Regions from separate parts of the Nonomuraea sp. NPDC001831 genome, predicted to be linked through region 3. Evidence: riboswitches for the same ligand, from Rfam matches in the RefSeq annotation. Region 3 holds a riboswitch; each other region holds the start of a gene.
The links. A riboswitch is a leader RNA that binds a small molecule or an ion and turns the genes downstream of it on or off. The one in region 3 is predicted to bind cyclic di-AMP.
Positions count from the first base shown of each region.

Region 1: another riboswitch for cyclic di-AMP. It lies ahead of ACFYYW_RS04700 (CHAP domain-containing protein); the one in region 3 lies ahead of ACFYYW_RS33020 (NlpC/P60 family protein).
Region 2: another riboswitch for cyclic di-AMP. It lies ahead of ACFYYW_RS35880 (hypothetical protein); the one in region 3 lies ahead of ACFYYW_RS33020 (NlpC/P60 family protein).
Region 4: another riboswitch for cyclic di-AMP. It lies ahead of ACFYYW_RS14270 (CHAP domain-containing protein); the one in region 3 lies ahead of ACFYYW_RS33020 (NlpC/P60 family protein).

Region 1 covers NZ_JBIATU010000001.1:1,070,209-1,074,039, forward strand. Annotated here, with positions in the region: gene ACFYYW_RS04695 (class I SAM-dependent methyltransferase) at 153-971, shown strand; gene ACFYYW_RS04700 (CHAP domain-containing protein) at 1,026-1,730, opposite strand; cyclic di-AMP (ydaO/yuaA leader) riboswitch at 1,736-1,873, opposite strand; gene ACFYYW_RS04705 (Gfo/Idh/MocA family protein) at 1,991-2,944, opposite strand; gene ACFYYW_RS04710 (aldo/keto reductase) at 2,964-3,785, opposite strand.
Region 2 covers NZ_JBIATU010000014.1:133,075-136,905, forward strand. Annotated here, with positions in the region: gene ACFYYW_RS35870 (MDR family MFS transporter) at 1-1,381, shown strand, start outside; gene ACFYYW_RS35875 (DUF5302 domain-containing protein) at 1,429-1,629, shown strand; cyclic di-AMP (ydaO/yuaA leader) riboswitch at 1,795-1,929, shown strand; gene ACFYYW_RS35880 (hypothetical protein) at 2,105-2,812, shown strand; gene ACFYYW_RS35885 (alpha/beta fold hydrolase) at 2,867-3,742, shown strand; gene ACFYYW_RS35890 (hypothetical protein) at 3,821-3,831, opposite strand, start outside.
Region 3 covers NZ_JBIATU010000012.1:132,004-135,834, reverse strand. Annotated here, with positions in the region: gene ACFYYW_RS33030 (cytochrome P450) at 1-629, opposite strand, end outside; gene ACFYYW_RS33025 (LuxR C-terminal-related transcriptional regulator) at 908-1,120, shown strand; gene ACFYYW_RS33020 (NlpC/P60 family protein) at 1,250-2,293, opposite strand; cyclic di-AMP (ydaO/yuaA leader) riboswitch at 2,300-2,451, opposite strand; gene ACFYYW_RS33015 (amino-acid N-acetyltransferase) at 2,739-3,308, shown strand; gene ACFYYW_RS33010 (RDD family protein) at 3,394-3,831, shown strand, end outside.
Region 4 covers NZ_JBIATU010000003.1:766,208-770,038, forward strand. Annotated here, with positions in the region: gene ACFYYW_RS14260 (DUF1348 family protein) at 1-219, opposite strand, end outside; gene ACFYYW_RS14265 (TetR/AcrR family transcriptional regulator) at 317-865, shown strand; gene ACFYYW_RS14270 (CHAP domain-containing protein) at 918-1,637, opposite strand; cyclic di-AMP (ydaO/yuaA leader) riboswitch at 1,652-1,789, opposite strand; gene ACFYYW_RS14275 (luciferase family protein) at 2,050-2,397, opposite strand; gene ACFYYW_RS14280 (glycosyl hydrolase family 18 protein) at 2,640-3,831, shown strand, end outside.

The DNA of each region.
Region 1 (3,831 bases), on a different contig from region 3:
TGGCGTCCTTCCGTCCGCGGCCCCGGGGCGGAGCCGGCCTCGCCGAAGCGTCGAACGGGCGCCGGCCGGATCGACACGCGGGCGCCGGCCGTCCGCTTCCAGGGCACCGTACCGGTCGTGCGGCCGGGTGGCCGATGTGCCATCCTCGCCCCATGCCCCAACCCGCACAAGACGCCCCCGTCCCCAACCGGGCCCTGTGGGACGAGCGTGCCCGCGTTCACGGCTCCACCTCCACCGACCGGTTCTACGACGTCGACGCCTTCCTCGCCGGCCGGCAGACGCTCTACCCGCTCGAACGCCGCCTGGCCGGCGACGTCGCCGGCCGGGACCTGCTCCACCTGCAGTGCCACTTCGGCCTGGACACGCTGAGCTGGGCCCGCCTCGGAGCGCGGGTGACCGGCGTCGACTTCTCCCCGGTGGCGGTCGAGCGCGCCCGCGACCTGGCGGCCAGGGCCGGGCTGGCGGCCACGTTCGTGGAGGCCGACACGCAGCGGCTGCCGGCGGAGCTGGCCGGCGGCTTCGACGTGGCGGTGGCCACGTACGGCGTCCTGTGCTGGATCGGCGACCTGGACGCCTGGATGCGCGGCGCGGCCATGGTGCTGCGGCCCGGCGGGCGGCTGGTGCTGGTCGACCTGCATCCGGCCTACCAGACGGTGGCCTCGCTCGATCCGCTGGTGGCCGACTGGCCCTACGGCGGCGGCCAGGCCCACAAGGAGACGGTGACCGGCACGTACGCCGACGCCGCGGTGGTGACCGAGACGCATGAGGCGGTCGAGTACCCGTACTCGGTGGGGGAGATCGTCACGGCGGCGGCGCGCGCCGGGTTCACGGTGGCCGAGCTGGGCGAGCACGTCGAGACCGACCTCGACCCGCGCGGCCTGCTGCCCGAGGGCCCGGACGGCCGGTACCGGTTCCCGTTCGGGGACTCGCACCTGCCGATCCTCTACTCGCTGGTGGCGGTCCGGCCCTGAGACGCGGCGAGCGCGCGTCCCTCGTGCGGGACGCGCGCTCGGAGCGGCGGGAGGTCAGCTCGCGTACTGGGGGTATCCGTAGCCGACGACCTGCGACTTCGGACGGACGCGCTCCTCGACCTTGCCGTTGCCGGTGTTGCCCTCGATCGTGGAGATCGTGCCGTCGCCGTTGTCCTTGACGACGAAGCCGACGTGCTGGATAGCGTCCAGGCTCTTGCTGCCGCCCCAGGAGAAGAAGACCACCGCGCCGGGCCTGGCCTCGGTGCCCCAGCGGTCGTTGGCGGCGAACCACTTGGCGTGGGCCACGGTCCAGGCGTCCCAGCCGACCTGGGGGCGGGCGCCGGTGTGCTCGCCGACCCAGGAGACGAAGATCGAGCACCAGGGGGCGTTCAGGTACATCGCGCGGGTGCCGCCGTCGCGGGCGATGGTCTCGGCGGCGCGCTGGGAGTCGGCGTACCACTTCTGGAACTTGGTGCCGCCGCCGTAGGCGTTCTCGGAGGTGCCGACCTGGGCCCTGGCCATCGCCAGGACCTGCTGGGCGGTGACGTTGACCTGGGTCTCCTCCGCCTTGCGGGTGTGGGCGGCGGCCTGTGGCGCGACGGCCGAGTGGCCGGTCGCGGCGGCCGGGCCGGCGCTGTCGGCGGCGGCAGCGGTGGCGTGGGCGCCGAGGGCGGAGGCGAGGACGGCCGCGCCGAGCGCGGCGCGGGCGTAGGTGATCTTCGGGGCACGGAGGGGACGGTGCTTGGCCATCGAGGGCATGTGACTCCTTGCTTCCATGCCGCTTACCGGGTTAGCTGACGGGTTCGGACGTGGAAGCTGCCCTACGGCACCGAAGTGCCGATTCACCCCAAAGGACGTGGGTCCCCGGTTCCGCCCGGAGGCGGATTCAGCGGTCACAGGACGATCCTGTGAAATGTCTTGCGATGGTTGGACAAAGCCGGACAAACCGGACGTCTGCCGCGAGATGCCCCACAAGGTAATACATCGGGCAAGAGTCAGGCAAGTGGCTAAAGGTCCAGCTAGGCGAGTTGCGCCCGCGCCTCGGCCAGAAGCCCCATCATGGCAAGGGATTCGTCAAGCGGCATGATCGCGCTCTCCGTGCGGCCCTCGACCGTGGCCGCGCGCACCTCGCGCAGCTCGCCCGCGTAACCGTTGTCGGCCGGGTCGAGCACCAGCTCCTCCGTCTCCATCGACGGCCCCGACAGCAGCACCCGCTGCGGCGCCCAGAACGGCGCCAGGATGTCGGCCCGCATCGACGTGCCCACCACGCTCGCGTCGTTGGCGTGATGTGCCAGCAGCGACACGTCGACCAGGGCCCGCCGCCCGTCCGGGTACAGCAGCAGCCCGCCGGCCTCGGCGTCGACCCCGCTGGGCGCCAGCGAGCCGGCCATGCGCAGCTCCGCGGGCATGCCGAGCAGCAGCTGGGCCAGCCCGAACGGGTAGATCCCCAGGTCGAGCAGGGCCCCGCCGCCCAGCTCCGGCGCCCACAGCCGGTGGGCGGGGTCGTAGGGCAGCGCGAAGCCGAACGAGGCCCGCACCGACCGGATCTCACCGAAGCGCGGATCGGCCGCCACCTGCTGGATGAGCGGGTTGAAGCGCATCCACATGGCCTCCATGAGGAAGACCCCGGCCGCGCGGGCCAGCGCCACCATGCGCTCGGCGTCGGCCACGTCGGCCGCCAGCGGCTTCTCGCACAGCACCGACTTGCCCGCCGCGATGGCGGCCTCGGCCACCTGCAGATGCTGGGCGTGCGGCGTGGCGACGTAGATGGCGTCGAGGGCCGGATCGGCGCACAGGGCCTCGTAGGAGCCGTAGGCCGACTCCGCGCCCAGCTCGTCGGCCAGCGCCCGCGCCCTGAGCGGGCTCCGCGAGCCGACGGCGCCCACCCGCATGCCGGGCTCGGCCACGATGGCCGCCCCCACGGTACGCGCGATGCCGCCGGTCGCCGCTATTCCCCAGGTGAAATCTCGCACGACCGAGATCGTAGAGCGCTCAGGTCAGGTTGAACGAGTCGGGGTCGGGCCCGATCCGCCGCCCCGCGTTCATCGCGCCGATGGCCGCCATGTCCTCGGTGTCGAGGATGAAGTCGAACACGTCGATGTTCTCCTCGATCCGCGACGGCGTGACCGACTTGGGGATCACCACGTTGCCGAGCTGCAGGTGCCAGCGGAGCACGATCTGGGCGGGAGTCTTGCCGTACTTCTCCGACAGCACGCGCAGCGCCGGGTCGGCCAGCAGCCCCTTGCCCTGCCCGAGCGGGCTCCACGCCTCGGTCAGGATGCCGTTGGCCTCGTGGAAGGCCCGCATCTCGCGCTGCTGGAAGTACGGGTGGAGCTCGATCTGGTTGATCGACGGCGTGATGTCGGTCTCCTCCATCAGCCGGGTCAGCGTGGCGACCGTGAAGTTGGAGACCCCGATGGCCTTGGCCCGGCCGTCCCGGTAGATCTTCTCCAGCGCCCGCCAGGCCTGCACGTACCTGTCCTGCTGCGGGACCGGCCAGTGGATCAGGAAAAGATCTACGTAGTCGAGGCCCAGCCGGGCCAGGCTCTCGTCGAAGGCCTGCTCGGCGCGCTCGTGGTCGCCGTTCCACAGCTTGGTGGTGACGAACACCTTCTCCCGTGGCACCCCGGCGGCGCGCACGGCCCGGCCGACGCCCTCCTCGTTCTCGTAGGCGGCGGCGGTGTCGACGTGCCGGTATCCGGCGCGCAGCGCGGTCGTCACCGCGTGCTCGGCGTCGTCGGCAGAGACCTGCCAGACGCCGAAGCCGAGCTGTGGTATCTGCACACCGTCGGTGTTGAGCATCAGCGAGTTCATACCCTCCATTGTTCACGTGTCGTTTCTTGCGGCTTAAGCAGGCCGG
Region 2 (3,831 bases), on a different contig from region 3:
GCTCGACCAGACGATCGTCGGCACCGCGCTGCCCCGCATCACCGGCGAACTGGGCGGCACCCGGCTCTACACCTGGGTGGTCACGGCCTATCTGCTCACCTCCACGGTGACCGTGCCGCTGTACGGCCGGCTCTCCGACCAGCACGGCAGGAAGCCGCTGCTGCTCGTCGGGATGTCGGTGTTCGTCGTCGGATCGGCGTTGTGCGGGCTCGCCCAGGACATGACCCAGCTCATCGCCTTCCGCGCCGTGCAGGGGCTGGGCGCGGGCGCGTTGTTGCCGCTGTCGCTGGCCCTGGTGATGGAGATGTTCCCGCCCGGACGCAACGGCGCCCGCGTGCAGGGCGCGCTCGGCGGCGTGATGGCCTTGACGTACCTGGCCGGGCCCTTCCTGGGCGGGTTGTTCACCGACCACGCGAGCTGGCGGTGGGCCTTCTACGTGAACGTGCCGCTCGGGATCGTGCTGATCGCGATCGTGGTGCTGCGGCTGCCGTTCCGTGCGGGCACCGGCGGCGGGGGCCGGCCGGACTACGCGGGCATCGCGGTGTTCAGCGTGGCCATCAGCGCCCTGCTGCTCGGCCTGACCGAGAAGGGCCTGGACGGCAACTCCTGGACGTCCCCGTCCGTGGCCGGGCCGATCCTGCTGGCGCTGGTGCTGCTGGCCGCGTTCGTGCTGGTCGAGTTGCGGGTGGCGAACCCGGTCATGCCGATGCACCTGTTCCGGGACCGTACGTACACGCTGGTCAACGCGACCTCCTTCTTCACCGCCTTCTGCATGTACGCCGGCGTGGTGTTCCTGCCCCGCTACTTCCAGCAGGCGCTGGGCGTCAGCGCCACCGAGTCCGGGCTGAGGATCTACCCGATGACGCTGGCCATGGTGGCGGGCAGCGCGCTCATGGGCACGCTGATGTCCAGGACGCGCACGTACAAGCCGTGGCTGGTCGGGGCGCCGTTCCTGCTGGCAGCCGGCAGCCTGCTGTGCCTGAACCTCACCGTGCGCACCGACGGCCTGCTGCTGGCCGGGTGGATGGCGCTGCTCGGGCTCGGCATGGGGCCGATGTTGTCGGGGCTGACCGTGGCCGTGCAGCAGGCCGTCCCGCCGCGGTACATCGGCACGGCCTCGGCCAACCTCACCTTCTTCCGGCAGATCGGCGGCTCGGTGGCGCTGGCGCTGGCCGGCACCGCGTACACGTCGGTCATCACCACGGACGCGCCCGTCCACGGGCTCGCGGCCGCGCACGCCTCGGCGGCGGCCGTGGTCATCCCGTCGCTGGGCGTGGCGGGCGCGGTGATCGCCCTGGTCGCGCTGGTCATGATGCCCGGCAGGCGGCTGGAGCAGGCGCCCGCCGCGGAAAGCAGAGTGGAGGCCGGTTTCGCGTCGTAAGCGACGTCGTGCGAAGCTGTGGATGTCCCCAGAACCAGGAGGTCCTCATGGCGGAAACACCGGAGCCGGAAGTCAGCGAGACTCCCGAGGACGAGATGAAGCGCAAGTTCCGCGAGGCGTTGGAACGCAAGCGCGGGCAGCAGGCCGAGTCGGCCGCGGGTGGCAGGGGCGTGGACCCGTCGAAGATCCACGGGGCGCACGGTCCGGCAGCGAGTAAAAGATCCTTCAGGCGCAAGAGCGGCGGCTGAAAGGCCCGATTTAGCAGGGGGTACGGCATGCCGTGCCCCCTTTCTCTTTGCCATGATAGGTAGATCTTTACCCGGTTCATGACGATTCGTTTGTATTTGTCCGAATCTCTGGGTACGGTCTTAACCAATTACCAGCTGGTGGCGTAGTCCCTACCAGGAGAGGGACGACAGCTGGCGCCGAATCCCGACCTGTCGGGAACCGGGGACCCATCTCATTGGGGTGAGTCCGGCCATGTGCCGGTAGGGCATCTCCACGCCCGAACCCGTCAGCTAACCCGGTAGGCGAGATGGAGAGGACTTCACGCATGTACCACCTCGTCGTACCCCCGGACAGTGTAGTGACGACCGCCTGCTGAGCGGTCTCTTCCCTGACTTCCCCCACGCGCCGCGTAACCACCTTTTCGGCGCTCTGCCCGGTTACGCACCGTAGTCACGCGCGTTCCCCCTGTCCCCTCGCGAAGGACTTCACTGCTTCATGTCTCGATTTGGCCTGCGCTCTCTCGCTCTGCTGTCCGTGTCCGCCATGGGCGCGCTGACGATCTCCGCCACCGGCGCCCACGCCGACACCGGCGACGACCAGAAGATCCTGCTCAAGGGTTCCACGAAGGCCTCGTACTTCTGGGACGACTCCTCCGGCCGCGCCGGCGACACCGGCCTGCCCGCCAGCGGCAAGCCCATGCAGAAGGGCCTGGCCGCCAGCCCCAGCTGGCCCCTCATGACCGAGGGTTACGTGACCTACAACGGCAAGAAGATGCCGTTCTTCGTGGGCGACCGCGGCCCCGGCGAGCCCTCCAGCCGCGGCGTCATGCTCGACCTCGACGCCAAGACCTTCGCCGAGCTGACCGGCGGCACCTTCAACCCCGACACGCTCGGCGTGGACGGCAACGGCGGCCAGGGCCACATCAAGATCGACTACGTCATCACCAAGTGGGGCGACGGCAAGGGCAAGAAGAACTACCCCGTGGCCTTCTCCACCGGCGCATGGGGCCGGTTCGACGACAACCCGGCCGAGCCCCCCAAGGTGCTGGCCGAAAAGCCCGCCGACGACGCGGCCGGTTCCGCCGGCGGCCAGGTCGGGAAGACCGTCGCGATGGGCGGCACCGTGATGGCCGGCGTGCTCGTGCTGGCCGGCGGCGGCGTGGTGCTCGGCGGCGAGCGTCTGCGCAAGCTCCTCAACGACTGATCTCGGGGCAGACCGCTCTTTACGCCCCACGACCAGAATGACATTCTGGTCGCTGTGATCCAGCGTGCAGCCGCCAACGGCATCGAGATCGCCTACGAGAGCTTCGGCTCCCCGGAAGGCAGGCCCCTGCTGCTCATCATGGGACTCGGCGCCCAGCTCATCCACTGGGACGACGAGTTCTGCGAACTCCTGGCCGAGCAGGGCCACCACGTCATCAGGTTCGACAACCGCGACGCGGGCCTGTCCACCCACCTCCACGACGAGGGCGTGCCCGCATGGGGTGCGCCCTCGCCGTACGTGCTGGACGACCTGGCCGACGACAGCGCCGGGCTCATGGACGTCCTGGGCCTGCCCGCCGCGCACGTCGTCGGCGCCTCGATGGGCGGGATGATCGCCCAGGCGCTGGCCATCCGGCACCCCGCCCGCGTGCTGAGCCTGACCTCGATCATGTCCACGCCCAGCCCGCAGGCGGCCCCGCCGACCGAGGCGGCCGCCGCGGTGCTCCTCGCCAAGCCCGCGACCGACCGCGAGGGGGTCGTCGCCGGCGCGCTGACCACCTGGGCCGTGCTCGGGTCCCCCGGCTGGGAGCTGGACCGCGAACGCGTCACCAGGCTGGCCGGGCTCGCCTTCGACCGCTGCCACGACCCGGCCGGCACCGCCCGCCAGCTCGCCGCCATCATGGCCTCGGGCGACCGCACGTCCGCGCTGGGCGGGCTGAAGGTGCCCGCGCTGGTCATCCACGGCGAGGACGATCAGCTCGTGCCGCTCGCCGGCGGGCGGGCCACGGCCGCCGCCATCCCGGGCGCCCGCCTGGTCACCTACCCCGGCATGGGCCACGACCTGCCGCGCCCCCTCTGGTCCGCGATCATCGCCGAGATCACCGCCCACACCGGCTCCGCGACGCCCGCCCGGCCGGAGCCCGCCGCGTGACCCGCCGCACGGCCCGCCCCACGGCCCGCCCCACGGCCCGCCCCACGGCCCGCCGCGGAGCCTTTGTCGCGCGGGCCGTCAGAGCTCCA
Region 3 (3,831 bases):
GCCACGAGCAGCAGCACGCAGGTCGCCAGCAACTCGGCCTCGGCGAGCTCCTCGACGTGGGCGAGGGCGCTCAGGAGGTCCTCCCCGGGACGCTCGCGCCGCCGCGCGATCAGGCGGCGGAAGTAGTCGCGGAACTCGTTCCTGGAACGCTCCGTTTCCGACATGAGGGCGTCTGTCAGCATCGGGTCAAGTCCGCGGGCAAGGGCCTCGCTCCACCCGCGGAAGCGGTCGTGGTCCTTCGGCGGCACCCCGAGCATCTCGCTGATCACCATCACCGGCAGCGGGTACGCGAAGCCGGAAATCAGCTCCGCCTCCTCCGGCAGCCGTCCGATCAGGTCGGCGGTGATCGCCTCGATCCGCGGCCTGAGGCGGGCCACCATGCGCGGCGTGAACGCGCGGCTGACCAGAGCACGCAACCGGGTGTGATCGGGTGGGTCCATGAGCAGGAACGACCTGCCGGGCTGACCTGGCTCTTCCTGCGCGGGCGGGGACGTTCCGTGACCGAACCCGGGGTCGCGCAACACGGCCGCGCACAACTCGTACGTGGTCACGACGAGCAGCCCGCCGCGCGTTCTGAAGATCGGCCCGGCGGCTCGCAGCTCGCGATATCGGACGTACGGATCGCGCACAAATTGCGGATCCGAGGGATCAAAACCCAGCACGTCGGTGGCGCTCATCGGAGGTGGAACCGGGCCGCCGAATTGATCGTTTGGACCGTTCATAGCTGATCACGGCGTGCCGACATATGCGGAGTACGTCACATATAAGTGATCATGTCAATAGCACTGGTCAAGGGCGCCGATTGTCGCGCTTGACGACCTTTCCGCGATGCGTTTACCTTCACCGAGACGAGCGGCTTTGCTTCGCCTGAAAGGTCCGAGTTCTGCTGTTGGGGGGAGGGCTCCCGGTGGATGTGCTCACAGAAGGCGTTGAGCTGAGCCACGCGGATTTGGCGTTACTGGCCGAGCTGGCCAGGGGGGTGACCGTCGATCGGGTCGGCAGGCGGCTGGACATCAGCGGACGGACCGTACGGCGCAGGCTGAGGGGCATCTGCGACCGCATCGGCGTGGCCACGGCGATCGAGGCCGTGGCATGGGCGGCGCGCCGCCAGCTCATCTAGCGGCGCTCATCTGGCGGCGCTCACCTGTCGGCGCCGGGCGAAGCAGCGCTGGATGAAGTGGCGCTGGGCGGTGTGGGGCTGGGCGATGTGGGGCTGGGCGATGTGGCGCCGGGTGGTGTGGGGCGCCGGTCAGTCCGCGATGCGCACGCCGCCGGCGAACGGCCGCCCGCCGATCGGGGCGACCCGCACGACGTCACCCGTGCGCGGGGCGTGGACCATCATGCCGCCGCCGATGTAGATGCCGACGTGGTGCAGGTCGCTGTAGAAGAACACCAGGTCGCCGGGGCGCAGCTGGTCACGGCTGACGTGCGTGCCGGCCGTCCACTGGTCGCCGGTGTAGTGGGGGAGCGAGATGCCCACGCGCTGGTAGGCGGCCATCACCAGGCCGGAGCAGTCGTAGGAGCGCGGCCCTTCGGCGCCCCACACGTACGGCTTGAGCTGCTGGGTGAGGGCCCACTTGACGGCCTGGGCCGCCTTGCCGTCGCCGATGACCGGCAGGTTGACGCGTACGGCCCGGGTGCCGGGACGGCCGGCCTCGCCCATGGCCCGCCGGTAGAGGTTGCTCTCCACCTTGGTGACCAGCTTGGTGATCTTCGAGCGCTTGGCCTCCAGATCGGTGACGATCTTCTGGACCTCGGCGATGCGGGTCTTCGCGCCGGCCCTGGCCCGCTCGGCGGCCTCCATGGCCTTGGCGAGCTGGTTGACCTCCTCGCCCTGCTGCTGTTCGAGCGCGTACGTGGTCGCGGCCCGGTCGAGGAAGGTCTCGGGGTCGCCGGACTGGGCGAAGGCCAGGGCTTTGTCCAGGCCGCCGGTGATGTAGGCGTTCTGGGCGAGCAGCGAGGCCCTGGCGCGCCTGGCGGCCAGGTCGGACTCGCTGGTGGCCAGGATCTTCTGGGCGGAGTCGTTGGCCTTCTGCGCGGCCTTCAGCCGTTCGCGCTGCTCGTTGTACTGCTCGGCCAGCGTCTCGATCTCTTCGTGCAGCTTCTCCACCTGGTCGGAGAGCTCGGAGAGCGACGGCTTCGGGTCGGCGGCGGCGGAACCGACGGGGACGGCGAACAGCATCGCGGCGACGGTGACGCCGATGACGCCGAGGCGGCGTGCGCGCCTGGCCTGTTCCTGGGGGCGGGCGTGCCTGCCCCCCGTCTTCCCCGAGCGGTCGAGCGTCCGCTTCACCAACCGAGCTCCTCTCATCGACGCCGGCCGGGTTAGCTGACGGGTTCGGGCCGGAGCAGCCCTACCGAGATGGTCGGATTCACCCCAAGTGGCGGCGCTGGCTGCTCGCCGCCGTTGGTTCCCCGGCTTCCCTTGCGGGAATTGGGCGTGTCTTTCCGCGCGCATTACGCGGAGAACATCGTCGCTGGACACTAATGCACTCCGGGTTCACGCTCAACCGGAACTGCCGAGTCTGTAGAGGTTTCACAACTGAAGGGTCACAAGGTGATCTCGTGGGTAGCCGTACGGAAGCGGGCTTCTGCACCTTTTGTCCAGCATTCGGGGCGCTGAGGTCTGGAGGAAAGCTCCAAGTCGGCTCGTGTTCACCCGACCACGGGATGTGATGAGATGCCCGAGACGTGGGATTTAGGGCCGAGCCGTAATGAGATCTGTACCCTGGAGAGCCATGGAGCAGGTGGCCGAAGTGGCAGTCCCCGAGACCGCGGTCGTGGTCAGGCGTGCCCGCACGCCCGACGTGCGTGCGATCAGGCGTCTCGTGGATACCTACGCGGGCGCGGGTCCGCGGCTCCTGGAGAAGGCCACGGTCACGCTGTACGAGGACGTCCAGGAGTTCTGGGTGGCCGAGCGGGACGGGGAGGTCGTCGGCTGCGGCGCGCTCCACGTGCTGTGGGAGGACCTCGCCGAGGTCCGTACGGTGGCCGTCGATCCCGCGTGCCGGGGGCTGGGTGTGGGGCGGCGGATCGTCTCGGCACTCGTCCGGCAGGCGAAGGATCTGGGGCTGCGGCGTGTATTCTGTCTGACTTTTGAGGTCGACTTCTTCGCGAGGCACGGTTTCCGCCCCATCCAGGGCACCCCGGTCTCACCCGAGGTCTACGCCGAGTTGCTGGCCTCGTACGACGAGGGTGTGGCGGAGTTCCTTGATCTGGAACACGTCAAACCGAACACCCTTGGCAACACCCGCATGCTGCTGCATCTGACATCGGGTGACGCGGACCTTGACCACTTGGAAAGGTGATTGTTGATACCTATGTCGATACGTTGGGCAGCACAGGCATGTGTCCTGACACGTGCCACATGCGCACTCGAAGCGAGGTGACACGGTGAGCACCGGACAGCCGCCGTACCCACAGGACGATTCCGGCGAGAACCCCGAGTACGGGCAGCACCACGGCCGTCGGCCCGGTGAGCCCGACCCGGACGTGACTGTGGTCGGCTACCGGGCGGACGATGCCTTCGGCCAGCCCCCATACGGTCAGCAGCAGCAACAGGGCTATGGCCAGCAACAGCAGTACGGCCAGCAACAGCAGCAGTACGGCCAGCAGCAGGGCTACGGCCAGCAGCCCCAGTACGGCCAGCAGGCCGCCTCGGGCCAGCAGGGTTACGGCCAGCAGCAGGGTTACGGTCAGCAGCCGCAGTCCTCCGGCCAGCAGTACACCCAGCCGGGCTACGGCCAGGAGGCCCAGTACGGCCAGCAGGCCGGCTCGGGTCAGCAGGGTTACGGCCAGCAGCCGCAGTCCTCCGGCCAGCAGTACACGCAG
Region 4 (3,831 bases), on a different contig from region 3:
GCGCAGGGCGTAGTCCAGCTCGCGGGCCCACTTGCGGCGCAGGAACTCCGCGATCGCGGCGCGGCCGGTGACGAACTCGCCGCGGTTGCGCCACACGGAGTCCTCGGTGTACGCGAGCGCGACGCGGTCGGGGTCGCGGGTGTTCCAGGCGTCCTCGGCGGCCTGGACCTTGATCCGGGCGGTCTCCTCGGTGAACGGCGGGACGGGCGGGCGGGTCATGGGCTGTCCTCTCCGATCGAGAGAACGGTCGTTCTCCCGGCTTGTGCGATAGCGTAGAGAACGAGCGTTCTCCGCGGCAAGCACCTGGAGGGGTGTCATGGATCACGAGCAGCGGTTGCTGGACGCCGCCGGCGACCTCTTCTACCGCCGCGGCGTGCAGGCGGTCGGCATGGACGAGATCCGGGCCGCCTCCGGAGTCTCGCTGAAACGCCTCTACCAGTGTTTCCCGTCGAAGGAGGCGCTGGTCGTGGCCTATCTGCGGCGGCGCGACGAACGCTGGATGGCCTCGCTCACCGCGTACGTGGCGGGCGCCGGCGACCGCGTCCCGGCGGTCTTCGCGTGGCTGGAACGCTGGTTCACCGAGGACGACTTCCGCGGCTGCGGGTTCGCCAACGCCTTCGCCGAGCTGGGCGCCGGTTCGGCCGCCGTCCGCATGGCGGTGCGCGAGCACAAGGAGCGCCTGCGCGCCTACCTGCGCACGCTCGCCGAGGAGGCGGGAGCCGGCGACCCCGGCCTGCTCGCCGAGCAGCTGCTCACCCTGATCGACGGCGCCACGGTGACCGCGATGATCTCCGGGGAGCCGGCCGCGGCCCGCTCGGCCGGACAGGCCGCGGCGGTTCTGGTCCACCAGCATCGGCGGCCCTGAGACGCGAAAGAGCGCACTCCCCGCGGGGAGTGCGCTCTTCGGCAGAGCAGGATCAGGCGGCGTAGGACGGGTAGCCGTAGCCGACGACCTGCGAGGTCGGGCGGACGCGCTGCTCGACCTTGCCGTTGCCGGTGTTGCCCTCGATCGTGGAGATCGTGCCGTCGCCGTTGTCCTTGACGACGAAGCCGACGTGCTGGATGTCGTTCAGGCTCTTGCTGCCGCTCCAGGAGAAGAAGACGACGGCGCCCGGCCTGGCCTCGGTGCCCCAGCGGTCGTTGGCGGCGAACCACTTGGCGTGGGTCACGGTGTAGGCGTCCCAGCCGACCTGCGGGCGGGCGCCGGTCTGCTCGCCGACCCAGGAGACGAACATCGAGCACCAGGGGGCGTTCAGGTACATGGCGCGGTTGCCGCCGTCGCGGGCGGCGGTCTCGGCGGCGCGCTGGGAGTCGGCGTACCACTTCTGGAACTTGGTGCCGCCGCCGTTGGCGTCCTCGGAGGTGCCGACCTGGGCGCGGGCCGTGGCCAGCACCTGGGCGGCGGTGACGTTGACCTTGCCCTTGGCGCTCTCGTCGGCGGCGCGGTTCTGCGCGACGCGCGGCTGGGCGGCCACGCCGGCGACCTTGGCGGTCTGGGTTGCGGTGTGGGCGGTGGCGTGGGTGGCGTCGGCGTTCACTGCCGCGTGCGTGCCGAGCACGCCGGCGACGGCGGTCGCGCCGAGAGCGATCTTGGCGAGGTCGAGCTTGTAGGCACGGTGAAGACGGTGCTTGGCCATGAGGGTGTTACTCCTTGAGCTTCCGTGCCGCTTGCCGGGTTAGCTGACGGGTTCGGGCGGGAAGCTGCCCTACGGCACCACGGTGCCGATTCACCCCATTGGACACATGGGTCCCCGGTTCCGCGCACAGGCGGATTCAGCGGTCTCTTGGTCAGGCAAAGGGCTGACGCATCGTCTTCCCGGGCCCAGGAAAGGGCCTGAAGGTATATGTGCGACGCCCGGACGCGGAGATGTCCGCATCGATTCTGTACAACACGGGTCCCGCTTGGGTAATTCCCAGGCAATGCCATCCCTACCTGGGACGACTCCCCGTTCGGCTGGGTACAACCAAGCTACCCGGCGAGTAATTCCCCGGCAAATGGCGGCAATAATTTCGACGCTGCGTGCGAGAAACGCTACGCGCCGAATCGGTTCACGCCACGTGCGCCTTTATCGCCACGCTCGTGAGCGCCAGCAACAATTCCAGATCGGGCTCGGCGTCGACCTGCACGGCGACCCAGGCGCCGTCGCGGCAGGCATGGACCTGGTCGCACGCCCCCAGATACGGCTCCAGGCGGCCGATGGCGGGGGCGGTGAGCCGTACGTGGATCTCGTCCCGGCCGGCCAGGCGCAGGATCTCGGTTCCGTGTACGGCGAAGGCGACCTGCTGACCGGTGCCGCTGACGTTCAGCGACGGCCAGGACCGTAACTCCGCGACCGCGCGGGCCACGTAGGGTCCGCGTCGCGTGGGCGTCCGCCGCCAGGCGGAGATTCCTGCCACGCTCCCATGCTGAGCCACGGCTCACCCCGCCGTCAGCCCCCGTTCCGGAACCGTTATCCCCTCGTGAACGGGCGTGTCCGGGGTCTGACCGGCACGGTTACGGACACCTGACCGATACGTATTGACGCTCCCCCAGGCAGCGGCTACCGTCGATTCACAACTTAAAGGAAACTTTCCTAATAGTTTCCCCAGAAGTCTCCCATCCCACTCCCCACACACCCCCCAACGGATGTCGGAGCGACATGAAACACACCATTCTGAGCAAGGTCCTGGCGGGAATGGCGGCATTGGCCCTGCCCCTCACCGCGGCCGTGGCCGTCCCGACGCTCGCCTCCGCCAGCACGGTGGCGTACGCGGCGGCCTGGGCCCCGTGGACCGCCTACACGGCGGGCACGGTCGTCACCTACAACGGCGTGGACTACGTCTGCCTCCAGGCGCACACCTCGCAGCCCGGCTGGGAGCCGCCGAACGTGGCGGCGCTGTGGAAGGTCTCCGGCGGCGGCGGCACCGACACGACCGCGCCGTCGGTGCCGGGCAACCTGCGCTCGACCGGCGTCACGGACACGAGCGTGGCCCTGGCCTGGAACGCCTCCACCGACAACGTGGCCGTGACCGGCTACGAGGTCTACCGGGGCGGCACCCTGGTCACCACTGTCACCGGCACCACGTACAACGACAGCGGCCTCAGCGCCAACACGTCCTACACCTACACCGTGCGCGCGCGTGACGCGGCCGGCAACCGCTCGGCCGACAGCAACCAGATCTCCGCGACGACCACCGGCGGCGGTGGCGGCGACGACAAGACCCCGCCGTCGGTGCCCGGCAACCTGCGCTCGACCGGCGTCAGCAACAACAGCGTCGCGCTGGCCTGGAACGCCTCCACCGACAACGTGGCGGTCACCGGCTACGAGGTCTACCGCGGCGGCACCCTGGTCACCACTGTCACCGGCACCACGTACAACGACAGCGGCCTCAGCGCCAACACGTCCTACACCTACACCGTGCGCGCGCGTGACGCGGCCGGCAACCGCTCGGCCGACAGCAACCAGATCACCGCGACCACCACGGGCGGCGGCGGTGGCGGCGGCAACAAGGTGCTGGGCTACTTCGTCCAGTGGGGCGTCTACCAGCGCGGCTACCACGTCAAGAACATCGACACCAGCGGCTCGGCGGCCAAGCTGACCCACATCAACTACGCGTTCGGCAACGTGCAGAACGGGCAGTGCACGATCGGCGACAGCTACGCCGACTACGACCGCTTCTACCAGGCGGGCGAGAGCGTCGACGGCGTCGCCGACACCTGGGACAACGGCGCGCTGCGCGGCAGCTTCAACCAGCTGCGCAAGCTGAAGAAGAAGTACCCCAACCTGAAGGTGCTCTTCTCCTTCGGCGGCTGGACCTGGTCCGGCGGCTTCGGCCAGGCGGCGCAGAACC